Regions from separate parts of the Sporosarcina sp. G11-34 genome, predicted to be linked through region 1. Evidence: riboswitches for the same ligand, from Rfam matches in the RefSeq annotation. Region 1 holds a riboswitch; each other region holds the start of a gene.
What was found. A riboswitch is a leader RNA that binds a small molecule or an ion and turns the genes downstream of it on or off. The one in region 1 is predicted to bind FMN.
Positions count from the first base shown of each region.

Region 2: another riboswitch for FMN. It lies ahead of ribD (bifunctional diaminohydroxyphosphoribosylaminopyrimidine deaminase/5-amino-6-(5-phosphoribosylamino)uracil reductase RibD); the one in region 1 lies ahead of KSU66_RS13445 (ECF transporter S component).
Region 3: another riboswitch for FMN. It lies ahead of ribD (bifunctional diaminohydroxyphosphoribosylaminopyrimidine deaminase/5-amino-6-(5-phosphoribosylamino)uracil reductase RibD); the one in region 1 lies ahead of KSU66_RS13445 (ECF transporter S component).

Region 1 is NZ_JAHNZW010000008.1:149,542-154,905, forward strand. Features, by position in the region: gene KSU66_RS13440 (ferredoxin) at 9-260, shown strand; gene KSU66_RS13445 (ECF transporter S component) at 304-888, opposite strand; FMN riboswitch at 1,049-1,180, opposite strand; gene KSU66_RS13450 (hypothetical protein) at 1,258-2,481, opposite strand; gene sigX (RNA polymerase sigma factor SigX) at 2,482-3,009, opposite strand; gene KSU66_RS13460 (ATP-binding protein) at 3,055-4,833, opposite strand; gene KSU66_RS13465 (response regulator transcription factor) at 4,826-5,364, opposite strand, start outside.
Region 2 is NZ_JAHNZW010000003.1:185,607-190,970, forward strand. Features, by position in the region: gene proB (glutamate 5-kinase) at 1-832, shown strand, start outside; gene KSU66_RS05120 (glutamate-5-semialdehyde dehydrogenase) at 916-2,163, shown strand; FMN riboswitch at 2,507-2,654, shown strand; gene ribD (bifunctional diaminohydroxyphosphoribosylaminopyrimidine deaminase/5-amino-6-(5-phosphoribosylamino)uracil reductase RibD) at 2,715-3,797, shown strand; gene ribE (riboflavin synthase) at 3,804-4,454, shown strand; gene KSU66_RS05135 (bifunctional 3,4-dihydroxy-2-butanone-4-phosphate synthase/GTP cyclohydrolase II) at 4,469-5,364, shown strand, end outside.
Region 3 is NZ_JAHNZW010000009.1:35,810-41,173, reverse strand. Features, by position in the region: gene KSU66_RS14040 (bifunctional 3,4-dihydroxy-2-butanone-4-phosphate synthase/GTP cyclohydrolase II) at 1-910, opposite strand, end outside; gene ribE (riboflavin synthase) at 925-1,575, opposite strand; partial or broken gene KSU66_RS14030 (hypothetical protein) at 1,582-1,833, opposite strand; gene ribD (bifunctional diaminohydroxyphosphoribosylaminopyrimidine deaminase/5-amino-6-(5-phosphoribosylamino)uracil reductase RibD) at 1,920-2,663, opposite strand; FMN riboswitch at 2,724-2,870, opposite strand; gene KSU66_RS14020 (glycine betaine ABC transporter substrate-binding protein) at 2,968-3,888, opposite strand; gene KSU66_RS14015 (ABC transporter permease) at 3,885-4,736, opposite strand; gene KSU66_RS14010 (quaternary amine ABC transporter ATP-binding protein) at 4,729-5,364, opposite strand, start outside.

The DNA of each region.
Region 1 (5,364 bases):
ACTTAACCATGCCTAAATATACAATCGTTGATCAGGATACGTGCATTGCATGTGGTGCTTGTGGGGCCGCGGCGCCTGACATTTACGATTATGACGATGACGGAATCGCTTTCGTTATCCTAGATGATAACATGGGTACTGCCCAAGTTCCAGAAGAACTGTCAGAAGACTTGGAGGACGCATTCGATGGTTGTCCAACTGATTCCATAAAAGTTGCAGACGCCCCGTTCGACGGCGACGCACTAAAATATGAAGACTAAATAGAAAAAGATCGTTTCCGAGAAATCCCGGAAACGATCTTTTTTATTTGGCCATTAATTCAGAACGTTGTTTAGCAATCCACTGTTTCATACTATTGTAAAGGAGTAATGAAATTACCATAATAATAATACCTTTTATAAGATTGAATGGTAAGATTCCTAAAATAATCATTGTATAGAGCGCGTCACCAGTTGTAGCTGGCATATTCAAGAAATATGTGTACATTGGTAAGAATACGACATAATTCAAGAAGCTCATACCGATAGCCATAGATAGCGTTCCAACGATTAGTCCGCTAGCAAGACCTTTATTACTACGGTATTTATTGAAAATAAAGTAGATTGGTAAAATAAATAAAATTCCAGTTACTAAGTTCGCAATTTCTCCTACCGGAACGCCTGTCGGACTTCCTGTGAAGAACCAATGCAAGACGTTTTTAATAACCTCAACGGTAATTCCAGCAACGGGTCCCATCGTTAAAATAGCCAATACTGCAGGTATTTCACCAAAATCAAATTTCAGGAATCCTGGTATAGCTGGTAACGGGAAATTGAATTGCATTAAGATTGTTGCCATACTTCCTAGCATTGCGATGACAAGCATTTTTCTTAATTTAATATTTTTCAATTGTTCCTCTCTCCTTTTGCGATTCACTTCAAAAGAGGAAAGGCTAGCCACTCTATATATGTCGACAAAAAACTCCCCAAAGCTAAAAAGCTCTAAGGAGTTGGAAAGGTACACTTAAATAAGCATCCTCTTTGTGGACAACACAAATAGAAGACCGCACCTTCACCTTCTCCCATCCAGACTTTACTGTCGGCTCCGGAATCACACCAGAATCAGCCTTGCAGCTCGCGGGCTCGGAAAATCAATTTCCATTACCGCCGGTCGGGAATTACACCCTGCCCCGAAGATGAATCAATATTATGTTACGAACCCATCATATAATAAAAAAAGTGTTTTGTAAACTTGATTGTTTACAAAACACTTTCAACTTCAATTTCCGGTTAAATAATACGGATTGACAGCTACTGGTTCTGGTAAATTAGCTGTTAAATTATAATTGCCAAACTCCGATTGTTGAACGTTTTCGAGCTTCGTAACCATATGGTAGTTTTGGGCTGTCAACATAAACCCTTCAATCATTGCCAATGCATCTGTTGGATTCATTTGCGATAAATCCAATATTTCTTTAAAGCTGACGATGGCAACTCCATCGGCAACACGGACTTCATAATTCGTTTGTTCGGGGACAAGCACTTCAACCATGTCGTTTGGCGCTTTCTTCATAGCGACGAGCGCTTCTTCAACAGTGGCAAAATAAGTACCGCCATCCGGTGTAAGATACGTTTCCCCCGAAGGCATGACATACTTATAATATGGTAAAGGTCTTTTTCCTTTATATAACTCTTTCACTTCCATCAATCCAACATAACCAAAATTCACAAGTTCTCCATTGTCATCGACTGTTTTAAACTTGTCATAATCAATAAACGTTTCATCGACTGACTTTTCGTATACGCCCAATGCAGCAGGGGATAAATCGTAGTTATGACCTTCAGGGACTATATGACTAATTATACTGTCTTTCAACGTCAACTTACCTTTATACGGATGATAATCATCAAACCCAAGCTCTTCCTCTGGAATTTCTGTCGCATACATATTGTATAGTTCAACAGTACTCGGTTCCCCTTCAGGAAAATCTGCAATAATCTGTTGTTCCGAAATAAGAAATGTAACAGGTATAACATTCGCATCCGTAGTCAGACCTATGCGGAATGCCCGCATCCTATCGAGGTGACCCGGAAGAAGTATGTGGCTAGCATTATTTTTACTTGCTAAAACTAAAGAGGACTCCTTTGCGCTTTCCTCGTAAACATCCGAAATCGCGGTACCATTCTCGTTTGCAGCCTTGGAAGAATCCCCGACTTCGACGTTTCGCGTAATTGTTAGATCACTATCCTCACTTGCCCGATCCATTTTCGCCTCGTTCCCACGCAGCATTGACGGAAGAAGCACACTTAGCAGAAGGAGTGCCGCAACAGCAACAAATGCCGGAATCCATTTAGAAGCGACTTTTTTACGATTCAATTTTCGAAAGCGCTCATCTTGTTTAAGTTTCGCCAATACTTCTGACTTGGGGCGATGATCTTGAATAGTCGGCGCTTGTTTCAGTAGTTCTTCAATCTTTTGATTATCCCAGTTATTATTGGGCATCTAGTTTCTCCCTTCTGCCGGAAGAGCATTCATTTTTTTCTGTAAAGATTTAATGGCCCTATGCTGTGTTGTTTTGACTTTTCCTTCTGTCCAGTCAAGCACTTCAGCGGTTTCAGCAATAGATAAGTCATGGAAGTAACGCATGACGATGACCATTTTCTGATCACCCGTACACATATCGAGTTCTTTCAACAACTCTCTCATTTCTTCGCTCATAATTGCCATTTCATCGGGCAAAATTCCCGTAGACACGAGTTCACTTTTTTCCCAATCGAATTTATCGTAAAGATGCTTTTTTCGAACTGAACTTTTTCTGAAATGATCGATTGCGACGTTTTTCGCTATTGAAAAAAGCCATGTCTTTTCAGAACTCTTCCCTTCAAAACCAGCATATGCTCTTAGTACCCTCACATACACTTCATGCGAGAGATCCTCGGCGTGATCTCGGTTCCTAGTCAAGTAAATAAGGAACTTAAACACATCTTGGTGGTACTGCTCATAAAGCCGGTGGAAAACGGAGTCGTCCATGAAATCCCCCCGTTCATTGTATTAGTCGTGTCTCTCTTCAAACAGTTACACTTTTTCAAGAGGTAGCGTACATTTGAAGATTGTTCCCCCTTCAACCCCTCTTTCGGCAGAAATCATTCCGTCATGCGAATCGATAATATTTTTAGCAATCGCTAGTCCAAGACCCGTTCCGCCTTTACCTCTTGTTCGCGCTTTATCGGCTTTATAAAACCTTTCAAAAATAAACGGTAAATCACCTTCTGGAATACCGGAACCCGTATCAGAAACAATGATTTCACACGTATCTATATACTTTTCGATACGTAGAGTTACAGAACCTGATTCGGGTGTATGGCGTATCGCATTATCAATTAGATTTGTAAATACTTGTTCCAATCGATCTTCATCCGCATTTAAAAAGATTTCATCATCTTTTTTAAAGTCGAAAGATAACGAAACATCCGAATCCCTAGCCGTTTGCGTGAATTTAGTGACGACCCGTTCAAGAAATGGAATCATCGATAACGAATCTTTATAAAGCCTCATATGTCCGGATTCCATTCGAGCTAGGTCGAGCAAATCTGTGACAAGTCGACTCATTCTTTTCGATTCATCATGAATAATTTGCACCATTTCATTACGTTCTTCGTCGTTTGACGGTACACCATCAATAATCGCTTCACTATACCCTTGCAGCATCGAAATTGGCGTGCGCAGTTCATGTGACACGTTAGCTATGAAATCGGACCTCAGCTTATCAAGCTGATGCTGTGCTGTCATATCACGTAGTACGGCTACGGCACCTCGAATACTACTGCCGCTATACAATGGGCTAATTGAGATATTGTAAAATTGACCGCTGATTTCAAGTTCATCTTCAACTTCCTCTGAAAATGTCAAGACATGATCTAACATATGATACAACTCCGGTGGTATCGTTTGTTCTTTTGCATCATTTTTAAAATACCAATTTTGAAGTAGTTTTTCTGCTTGCGGATTGCTTAGCAAAATTGTGTAATCTCGGTTGAAAGTGATAACCGCATCCGTCATAGATGTTAGAATACTTGAAAGTTGCTCTTTTTCCTGACTTATTAACTCGACATGATATTTGAGTTGTCTTCCCATCTGATTAAATGCAGTCGCCAGTTGCCCGATTTCATCGTTTTGTAAAGCTGGTAACTTCGTATCGAAATTCCCTTTTGATAACTCGAAAGCAGCGAGGCGCATTTCCCTTAATGGAGAAGTGATTCGAGTGGATAAGAAAAATGCAAAAATCGTCGTTAGTATGAATGCTATAAATGCAGATAAAAATACAATGGATGTTGTTCGATTAGTCGTCCGATGGATCGAATCAAGACTTTGGTAAATATAAACAGTTCCTTTTATTCCTGTGTCTCCTTCAAATGGCTCTGCAAGAACCATATATTTCCCCATTACATCTTTGTCAGTAATTGATGGCAAAATCATTTCTTTGAATATCGGTTTGCCTGAAGAAGATATAGATTGAAATGCGGGCTCTGAAAGTACTTTCTTCTGAATTTCTTCTTTATGTAATCCATTATGAAAACTATGGGTAATCTCACCGGCTTCATTTACTATAAGTGCGTTCGTCTCATCATCAAGAATGTCTTGAATGATAGGGGACATTGAATGTTGACCATCATATTGCCAGACAATTTTTGAAATCGTGAATGCTTCTCTTTCAAGTGAATCTTCCGCTTGTTCTGTGTGGAAGTTATCCAAAAATTCCAATAAAAAAACAGTTACAATAAACAACACAAAAGTAACGAGAAGCAATATGGTTGCCCATAGCTTCCCGACGATTGAATTCCATATCCTATTCATTATGAGCCTCGAATTTGTATCCGACACCCCAAACTGTAACGATCATTTTTGCTGCACGTTCGGAAACACGGTTTAGTTTTTCACGTAGTCGTTTGACATGTGTATCGACTGTCCGAAGATCTCCAAAAAATTCGTAATGCCATACTTCTTTTAACAACTGTTCCCTATCAAATACTTTGTCCGGTGATTTAGCAAGAAAGTATAGTAATTCGTATTCTTTCGGTGTTAAGTTTACTTCTTGTCCTTCCGCTGTTACACGATGCGCATCGTGGTCAATCGTAAGTTGTTGGAACACGACTAAGTCTTTTGACGGTGATGATGCATTAGCTCCAGGGAATACGACAGATCTTCGTAAAATTGCTTTCACACGTAAAACAACTTCACGAGGACTAAACGGTTTGACTATGTAATCGTCTGCACCCGACTCCAAGCCCGTAATGCGGTCCGATTCTTCCCCTTTTGCGGTCAACATAATAACCGGCGTCATCTTTTTTTGCTCTCTTAGTGCTTCTAACACTTCAAGACCATCTT
Region 2 (5,364 bases), on a different contig from region 1:
CAGCGAGTTTTCCATTATGCCTGCACAAATTTTGTTGACTCGAGACGATTTTACGAACCGAGAACGATACAGAAATGCGTATGCAACAATTATGGAACTATTGGAACGCAGAATGTTACCCATTATTAATGAGAATGACACGGTATCTGTGAGAGAATTGACTTTTGGAGATAATGATATGTTGTCATCATTGGTTAGTGGATTTATACGTGCGGATCAGCTCATTATTTTAACAGATATCAATGGACTTTATGATGCAAATCCCCGTGATAATCCAAATGCAAAAAAGTTTGATTATCTTGAAGAGATTACGGATGAGATGTTAGGATTTACAAAAGGGACGGGTTCAAAGGTTGGAACTGGCGGCATGAAATCGAAATTATTGGCAGCGAAAACCGCTTTATCTGTAGGCGTACCTGTCTTCATCGGGCGCGGAAGCGGTACAAATAAGTTGATTGAAATTTTGGAAGGTAACGGTGACGGCACATATATTTCCAATAAAACCCGAAATAATATTAATATCAGTCAACAATGGATTGCGATGCATTCAGAGTCATCGGGGAAAATTTACGTCGATCAAGGTGCCGAAGAGGCTATCCTATTTAATAGCAAAAATTTATTGCCAGCGGGTATTTTTAAAGTCCAAGGCAGCTTTCAAAAAGGTGATGTTGTTGAGGTTTTTGGTATGAATGGGTTGATTGGAAAAGGTGAAGTAACGTATTCTTCGACCGACCTAGCCGACGTCATAGGAAAACGTAGTGAAGAACGTGGAAGGCGAGCAGGGGCAACCCAAGTCGAGGTCATTCATCGGGACAAATGGGTAAGAATATAATGAAAAAATATATGTGAAATTCATCGAAGGTGCCTTAGAGATAGGAAAAAAGGGAGGAAATATAGATGGGTAATGTAGATACAATAAGTGAAGTTCAACTTAAAGGTCGGAAAGCAAAAGTAGTAAGTTCCCAATTAGTTACGATTACAACGAAAGAAAAAAATGATGCACTTATTCTAATTGCAGAACAATTACTATTAGACGAAACGTATATTTTAAGTGAAAATAAAAAGGATCTTCAAGCAGGAAAAGAAAATGGGCTGACAGACGAAGTACTTGACCGTATTATGCTAAATGACAAGCGAATTCAAGACATGTCTGATGCCATACAATTATTAGTTCAACTAAAAGATCCAGTTGGGGAAACGATTGAATCGATTACGAAAGAAAATGGATTGGTCATTAATAAAAAACGTGTTCCACTGGGCGTTATCGGCATGATTTATGAAGCACGTCCAAACGTAACAATTGATGCAGCAACGCTTTCTTTGAAAACGGGGAATGCTGCCATTTTAAGAGGAAGTTCTTCGGCTAAATATTCAAACCAAGCGCTTATTGAATCGATTCATAAAGCACTTGAAAAGAGCACAATTCCAGTCGACGCGGTACAGCTTATTGAAGATACGAGTAGAGAAACGGCAAAGGAATTATTTACACTAAAAGAATATTTAGATGTACTGATTCCGCGTGGTGGTAAGAATTTAATTGACACAGTTGTTCGTGAGTCAACGGTGCCTGTATTAGAAACGGGAGCTGGGAACTGTCATGTATTCATCGATGAAACAGCGGAGCTGGAAATGGCTACTCAAATTGTGTTGAATGCTAAATTACAACGCCCGTCTGTCTGTAATGCAATTGAATCGATTGTTGTCGATGAAAAATGGTTCACAAAACATGGAAAAGAACTTATTTCTGTCCTTCAGAAAAATGCTGTTGACGTTTTCGGCGACGAAACGGTAAGTGCGGCGTCTGATTACGTAAAACTAGCTACTGAAGAAGCTTGGTCTACAGAGTATTTAGGATTAGCTGTCAGTGTAAAAGTAGTGAAGAGTGTAGATGAGGCAGTCGCTCATATTAATAAATATGGGACGAAGCATTCGGAGTCTATTGTAACGAATGATGATAACAATGCAGCAATATTTTTAAGTAAAGTAGACGCGGCAGCAGTATATCATAATGCCTCAACTCGTTTTACAGATGGATTTGAATTTGGGTACGGTGCAGAAATCGGCATTAGTACCCAAAAACTTCATGCAAGAGGACCTATGGGATTAGAAGCACTGACATCTAGTAAATTTGTTATTCAAGGAAACGGACAAATTCGCCAATAAAATAGTACAGTATATAAAAATGCCAAACCGATTGCCATTCGGTTTGGCGTTTTTTTGTTTTTTGAAACTTATAAAATAAATTTTTGAAAACTTTACGTGAATTTAACTTTCAACTTGTAATTGGTTCAATCATGTTGGTCTATCAAATGGATATGAATTTGAAACGATTGAGCTTGGTGCAGAAACTTTTGCATTACAAGGAAATAAAGGTGGAACTAAATTGTACTATTAGTTTACGGGTGAAGATGGTGAGTATACACTTTTAGTTTTGTATATGGAGAAATAATAAAACTTTTTTGATTTAATCGAAGTAATGTGATAAATTGAAATCAGTACGTATAAAAAAACTCTTCGGGGCAAGGTGAAATTCCTTACCGACGGTGATCGAGCGATTGCTCGTAAGTCCGTGACCCGTTCTTTCTTTTTGAAAGACGGTGGAGCTGGTGAAATTCCAGGACCGACAGTTATAGTCTGGATGGGAGAAGTTGTTTAGTTATACGTACTATGTTCGGTCCACTCTGTCTTTTCGTTTGTTGAAAGGAGGAATGGCCATGACTCATGAATATTATATGAAAATTGCTCTTGATTTGGCGCGTAGTGCAGAAGGTCAAACGTCACCGAATCCACTAGTCGGTGCGGTTTGTGTAAAAGATGGCCAGATTATCGGAACAGGTGCGCACTTAAAAGCGGGGACTCCTCATGCTGAAGTGCATGCATTGACGATGGCAGGCTCAGAAGCGAAAGGTGCAGACCTTTACGTCACACTCGAACCTTGCGCTCATACAGGTAAAACAGCACCTTGTACGGAACTTGTGATCTCCACAGGAATCCGCCGTGTTTTTATCGCGTCTATTGATCCGTTCCCAGCCGTTAATGGCAAAGGAATAGAGCTTCTTAAAGCTGCTGGAATTGAAGTTTTTACCGGCATTTTAAAAGAAGAGGCAGAGCAGTTAAACCGAGCATTTTTTCATTTTATTAAACACGGTAAACCATACGTCACCTTGAAAGCCGCCTCAACACTTGACGGTAGACTTTCAACGCAGACTGGGGACAGCAAATGGATTACATCAGTTGCATCAAGAACCGATGTCCATCACCTCCGCCATACCCATGACGCAATTTTGGTCGGCGTACAAACCGTACTTCAAGATAACCCTTTCCTAACCACCCGATTGCCCCTTGGTGGAAAGAATCCAATTCGTATTATTTTAGACAGGCGTCTCCGGACACCTAAAACAGCTAACGTCATTACAGACGGTGCTGTAGAAACAATCATTTTCACACTCGATTCCGCAAAAAAAGAACCGGTTTTTTCAGAATATCCACTTGTTACAATTGAGTCGATTTCTGAAGAAGTAGATTTTTTAGAAGAAGTATTACGTCGCCTAGCAACTAAAGGAATTATGACGTTATTTGTTGAAGGCGGCAGCCAAGTTCATTCTAGCTTCATTAACGAAGGCCTAGCAGATGAACTGTATTTGTATATGGCTCCCAAACTAATTGGCAATGGTACGTCTTTATTTATGGATACTCAACGGAACAATATGGAAGAAAGTGAATTACTTCGTATTATAGATATACAGAAATTCGGTGAAGATATTCGATTACATGCCGAGTTTATAAAGGAGGAGTAATTTAATTTGTTTACTGGAATTGTAGAAGAAATTGGTACGGTTTCATCTGTTACACCAGGAAAGACTTCACTTCAACTTAACATCAAATGCACGAAAGTACTTAGTGACGTCAATAAAGGCGATAGCATTTCTGTAAACGGCGTTTGTCTAACTGTCTCTAGTCATTCACAATCCCAATTTACAGCGGATGTTATGCCTGAAACAGTAAAAGCGACAACGCTTCATGAATTACGCACGGGAAGTTTCGTAAATTTAGAACGCGCAATGGCCGCAAATGGCCGATTCGGCGGACACTTTGTAAGTGGACATGTCGATGGCACGGGGAAAATTGTTTCGATTCAGCAGAAAGAAAATGCGATTTATATGGAAATTCATATCGCTTCTGAATTCTTAAATTACTTTATCGAGAAAGGCTCGGTTACTGTTGATGGAACATCGCTTACCGTTTTTGGTGTGACTGAGAAAGGGTTTATCATATCTCTTATTCCGGTGACACAAGAAGATTCAGTACTTGGAAAAAAACGAATGGGCGATAAAGTCAACGTCGAATGCGATATGCTAGCGAAATATATGGAACGTCTTATATCCAAAAAAGTAGAAAAACAAAGTGGCGGGTTGACTATGGATACACTCACTGCAAATGGATTTCTCAACTAAGAAGGGTGACTAATATGTATACAACCGCAGAAAAAGCAATTGAGGAACTGAAAAAAGGGAAAGCGATTATCGTAGTAGATGATGAAGATCGCGAAAATGAAGGAGACTTTGTTGCACTCGCTGAATTTGCAACACCCGAAATGATCAACTTTATGGCAGCCGAAGGTCGCGGACTTATTTGCGTGCCAGTCGAAGAAGAAAAAGCTGTTCAACTCGATTTGAAGTTAATGACCGAAGATAATAGTGATTCATACGGTACCGCATTCACAATTAGCATCGATCATGCGTCTTGCCATACAGGCATATCTGCATTCGAGCGGTCTGACACCATTTTAGGAATGTTAGGAAAAGACGCGGAAGCATCTGACTTTAGAAGACCGGGTCATATCTTTCCATTGATTGCGAAAGCGGGCGGAGTGTTAAAACGGGCCGGTCATACCGAAGCGGCTGTTGATCTTGCAAGACTTGCGGGATCAGAACCTGTCGGTGTTATTTGTGAAATTATGAATAGCGACGGAACAATGGCGAGGGGGCCAGAGTTAAAAGTACTTGCTGAACGATTGGATCTTGTCATTTTAACGATTCAAGAATTGATTGCTTATCGCCGTAGAACGGAAAAACTTGTCGAACGGATTGTTGATATTAATCTTCCGACAGAGTTTGGAGAGTTTAAAGCAGTTGCATTTGTTGAAAAACTGACAGGACGTGAACATATCGCACTTGTAAAAGGTGATGTTTCGGAAACAGAAAATGTCCTTGTTCGAGTACATTCGGAATGCTTAACGGGCGATGTTTTCGGCTCAAGTCGATGCGATTGCGGCCCTCAATTACATGCTGCACTTGCGCAAATTGAAGACGCAGGTACTGGTGTACTGTTATACATGCGCCAAGAAGGTCGGGGCATTGGGCT
Region 3 (5,364 bases), on a different contig from region 1:
TCATTTTATTAACAAGACCTATGCCGCGTCCTTCTTGACGCATATACAGAAGGACGCCTGTTCCGGCTTCTTCAATTTGAGCGAGTGCGGCCTGTAGCTGCGGACCACAATCACAGCGGCTCGAACTGAAAACATCGCCCGTTAAACATTCTGAATGCACACGAACTAATACGTTTTCAGCACCTTCAATTTCACCTTTTACTAAAGCGATATGTTCTTGTCCTGTTAACTTTTCTACATAGGTGACTGCCTTGAATAGACCAAAATCAGTCGGTAGCTGAACATCGACGATTCGCTGAACTATTTTATCATTTTGTCGACGATAAGCAATTAGTTCTTCGATCGTTAAAATGACGAGGTCAAATCTTTCCGCAATTTCCTTTAGCTGACTACCTCTAGCCATCGTTCCATCGTCATTCATAATTTCACATATAACGCCGACTGGTTCCGCTCCTGCAAGCATAGCAAGGTCGACAGCAGCCTCTGTATGCCCTGTACGTTTCAAAACACCACCGGCCTTCGCTATTAACGGGAATATATGGCCAGGTCTAATAAAATCAGTTGCTTCCGCATCGTTCCCAAGCATTTTTAATACAGTTTCTGAGCGTTCAAATGCAGAAATCCCCGTATGAGCATCCGCATGATCAATGCTAATTGTGAAAGCTGTACCAAAGGAATCTGTATTATCATCTGTCATTAATTTCAAATCTAACTGGGCTGCTTTTTGCTCGTCAATCGGTACGCAAATAAGTCCGCGTCCTTCTGTCGCCATGAAATTGATCACTTCTGGGGTTGCAAATTCACCAAGGGCGACAAAATCGCCTTCATTTTCACGGTCCTCGTCATCTACGACGATAATTACTTTTCCCTTTTTTAGTTCTTCTATCGCTTTTCCCGCTGTTGTGTACAAACCCATTCGCCTCCTCAGTCTAGGAACCCGCTTGCGGCTAGTGTATCCATAGATAGCCCGCCCATCGGATTCACTTTCTCCGTTGTTAATAGCCGTTCGATATATTTCGCGAGCATATCGCATTCTACATTTACTTTGTCGCCAGTTCGTTTACGACCGATGACCGAATCGTCTTGTGTCACGGGAATTAATGAAATCGTAAACCCATAATCTGTTACACCAAACACTGTAAGCGATGTCCCGTCTACTGTGACGGACCCCTTTAGGATGAAGTACTTAAGTAGTTCAGGCGCAATCTTTATATCCATATAAATCGCATTTTCTTTTTGTTGAACTGAAATAATTTCACCTGTACCATCGACATGGCCACTGACAAAATGACCACCAAAACGACCATTCGCAGCCATTGCTCGCTCTAAGTTAACTGTACTGCCTGAACGGAGCGCATGAAGTGTTGTCGCTTTAACAGTTTCTGGCATAACATCTGCAGTAAAATGACGGGCTGAAAAGTCAGCTACAGTGAGACAAACACCATTAACCGAAATGCTGTCCCCCTTACTCACATCACTAAGCACTTTTGTACAGCTAATCGCAAGTTGTAGCGAAGTTGCACCTTGCGTAACGGCCGAAACTGTCCCAATTTCTTCTACAATTCCTGTAAACAAAATGTGTCATTCCTCCTTGAGAAACTTTACGTAAAGTCGAATATACTCTCCGATTTTATGTACATCGATGAATCTAAGCAATTCGCTTTCTGCCATTAAGTGCCTTGTTTCGTCCATAAATAAAGAAGTTAGCTTGTCTATCAGCTGTGGCGCCATGAATAAATAAAGCTCATCTGCAAGTTTTGCATTGATGAAACTTGTTTGAACACAACGACCGTTCTCGACAATTAACGTCAAAATCCCTTTATTCGCAAGACGTGTTAAATGTTCTTCTTAAAAATCTACTTCTCCAGAAATCAACTTTACTATAACAAGTGGATAAGCTAAAAAAGCCGGTTCTATTATCATAGAATCGCGTGTAAAAATGATTGGTTCCACAGCTCCATCAATAATGACAGCTGCTGTTTAAGGCGCCCTGAGATGCCTGTCTTACTAATTCGTATTGGATTCTTTCCACCATGGGGCAATCGGGTGGTGAGGAAAGGATTATCATGAAGCACGGTTTGTACGCTGACCAAAATAGCATCGTGGGTATGGCGGAGGTGATGGACATCGATTCTTAATGCTGTCGATGTAATCCATTTGCTGTCCCCAGTTTGCGTTGATAGACTACCGTTATGAGTTGCGGCAGCTTTCAAGGTAACGTATGGTTTCCCGTGTTTGACAGTTTGAAAAAATGCTCGACTTAACTGCTCTGCCTCTTCTTGTAATATACCGGTGATTATTTCTGTTCCGGCAACTTTTAGAAGTTCAATTCCCTTCCCGTTAACGGAAGGAAACCGATCGATGGACGAGATGATTACACGGCGGATTTCACTTGAAATAATTAATACTGTGCAATGATTGGTTTCTCTTTTATGCACACATGGTTCAAGTGTTACGTAAAGGTCAGCACCCTTAGTTTCCGTTCCCGCCGTTCTCAGTGCATGCACTTCAGCATGGGCTGTCCTAGCCTTTAAGTGCGCACCTGTCCTGATAATTCGACCTTCTTTTACACAAATAGCGCCGACAAAAGGATTTGGTGAAGTTTGACCTTCTTCGCTACGTGCAAGATTGAGAGAGAGTTTCATATCGTTTTTAGGTTCCATAAAAATTCTCCCTTTTCATATAAGAAAAGGGCAGAGCCTACAAGCATAGCACGTCTATCCAAACAACTTCTCCCATCCAGACTTTAACTGTCGGTGCTAGATTTACACTAGCTCCACCGCCTTCCTAAAAGGAAGGGCGGGTCACGGACTTACGAGCCATGCTCGATCACCGTCGGTAAGGAGTTTCACCTTGCCCCGAAGAGTTTGTATTCAACGTACTCTGTTAAACTTACCACACTTAAAAATTATAATCAAAAAAAGACGCAGTCCATTAAAACGGAACTGCGTCTTTCCACATACTCTATTATTCTTTCAAGTCTTCAATCGAGTCAATGTCCATATAACTTGGAACGACTAAACCGATTTTAACACCTGTCATATTAGTTCCTAAATCTTCGATATCACCTTCAAATTTATCAACATACGTTTTGTGTGTAATTGGTAACCACGCAGCAAGTGATGCGTCTGCACTGCCATCAGCAATTGCTGTAAATAATGGACCTGCTTCAACTTGTACCAATGTAACCTTATAACCAACTTGCTCAAGAACAAGCTTCATAACATTATGGCTCGCAATTTCACTATCCCATGCAACATATGCTAGTTTGATTTCGTCGCCATCTACTTCAGCTACACCATCAGTCCACTCTGCAACTTTATCTTCATTTGCATCAACCCAAGTTTGCGCTGCAACTTCTTCTTTTTCACCGTCTTGAATAGCAATCATTACTTCACCCATATCATCTTCAGACCAGTTGAAGTTAGATAAAATCGTGTGTGCTTCTGGTAAATCATCTGCTAATCCTACACGTCCAATTGTATGGATTTCTTCTTCTCCACCATACGAACCCTTTGGATCTTCAAGGTATTTCAAATCAAATTTTGCGAATTTCCAGTGTGGTGTCCAACCAGTAACGATAATCGGTTCTTCATTTTCATATGCTTTTTTCAAAGATGCTGTCATCGCTGCACCAGAACCTGTTGTAACTGACCATTCATCTAACTCGTAATCTACAATAGCTCGATCAGTCGCTTCCATAATCCCTGCGCCTGGATCGACTCCTGTAATTTTGTAGTCAAGTGCCTCACCAACCGCTTCTTTAGTTGGTGTATCTGGTGTATCTACAGCACCTTCGTCTTTCTCATTATCGCTACCACATGCAGCAAGTCCTACAGCTAGTAAAGCTACTGCGCCAAGACCTAATACTTTTTTCTTAATACTCATTTTGTTTTTCCTCCTTGTTTTCTAGCTCCGGCATGTTGTGTAATTCTGTCCAAGATAATCGCTACGATTACGATGGCTACACCTGTTTCAACGCCGACACCTGTTTTCAATTGTGTTACTGCTCTGTAAACTTCTGCACCTAGTCCTGGTGCACCTACCATTGAAGCTATTACAACCATTGACAATGACAGCATAATACTTTGGTTGACACCTGCCATAATCGTTGGTTTCGCAAGCGGTATTTGAATTTTGCTTAACCGCTGCCAAGTTGTTGACCCAAATGCTTCTGTCGCTTCAATTAAGTCTTCAGGTACTTGTTGAATCCCTAACATTGTTAGTCGAATTGTTGGCGGCATTGAGAAAATAACCGATGCAACAACCCCTGGAACAACTCCAATATTGAAGAAGAATATTGCTGGAATCAAGTAGACGAATGCTGGCATTGTCTGCATGAGATCCAATATCGGGTTAATAACTTTTCTTGCTGCTGCTTGTTGTGAAGCCCAAATCCCAATCGGAACGCCTATTGCTATGGCGAAAACAACTGAGGTCAGTACAAGTGCAAGCATTTGTAACATTGGATACCAATAGCCTAAATAATCAATGAAGAGGAACCCGACCAATGTGAAAATCCCGATATTTCTACTAGATATCCACCATGCAAGCAAGGCAAAAATAATTGCAAGCAATATTGAAGGAATGACCGCCATGCCATTTACAGATCCTTCAACAATTGTTTCTAGTAATACTGCAATTCCATCAAAAACTGTACTAAACGTAGTAACAAGCCAATCTACACCATTATCAATCCAATCAGCAAATGGAATTCGAGGTAAAAGTTTATCCATCTATCTTCACCTCCGAAGTCATTTCATCCATAGAATCGACAATCCCATTTTCGTTAATAAACTGATTATTACCAGCTAGTGCACCAATGAGCGCCCCGCGGATAATAATCCCTTGCAGTCGATTTTTTACATCCACGACTGCAACTGGTATTGTTGCAGTTGAAACCATATCAAACAAATCCGTAAGTATACTATCTTCTGGAATTGTAAGCACATCAGTAATAAGTACATCTTCTAGCTTCAGATTTTTTTCAGTTGCAGTAACTGCATCTTGGGCTTTAACGGCTCCAAGCAAGCGGCCACGTTTATCCACAACATAAATAGATGAAATACGAAGCGTCTTCATAAGTCTAAGCGCAACTCTAGGACCACGGTCAATTTGCACCGTATCGGCTCTCTTCATAATGTGTGCTGCTGTTAACACTTTAGATAAGTCGACGTCTTCAACAAACTTTTCAACATATTCATTGGACGGATTCATTAGTATTTCTTCCGGGGTACCAATTTGAACGATTTCCCCGTCCTTCATTAACGCGATTCTGTCGCCAATTCTTAATGCTTCATCTAAATCATGCGTTATAAAGATAATTGTTTTTCTCATATCATCATGTAACTGTAGTAACTCATC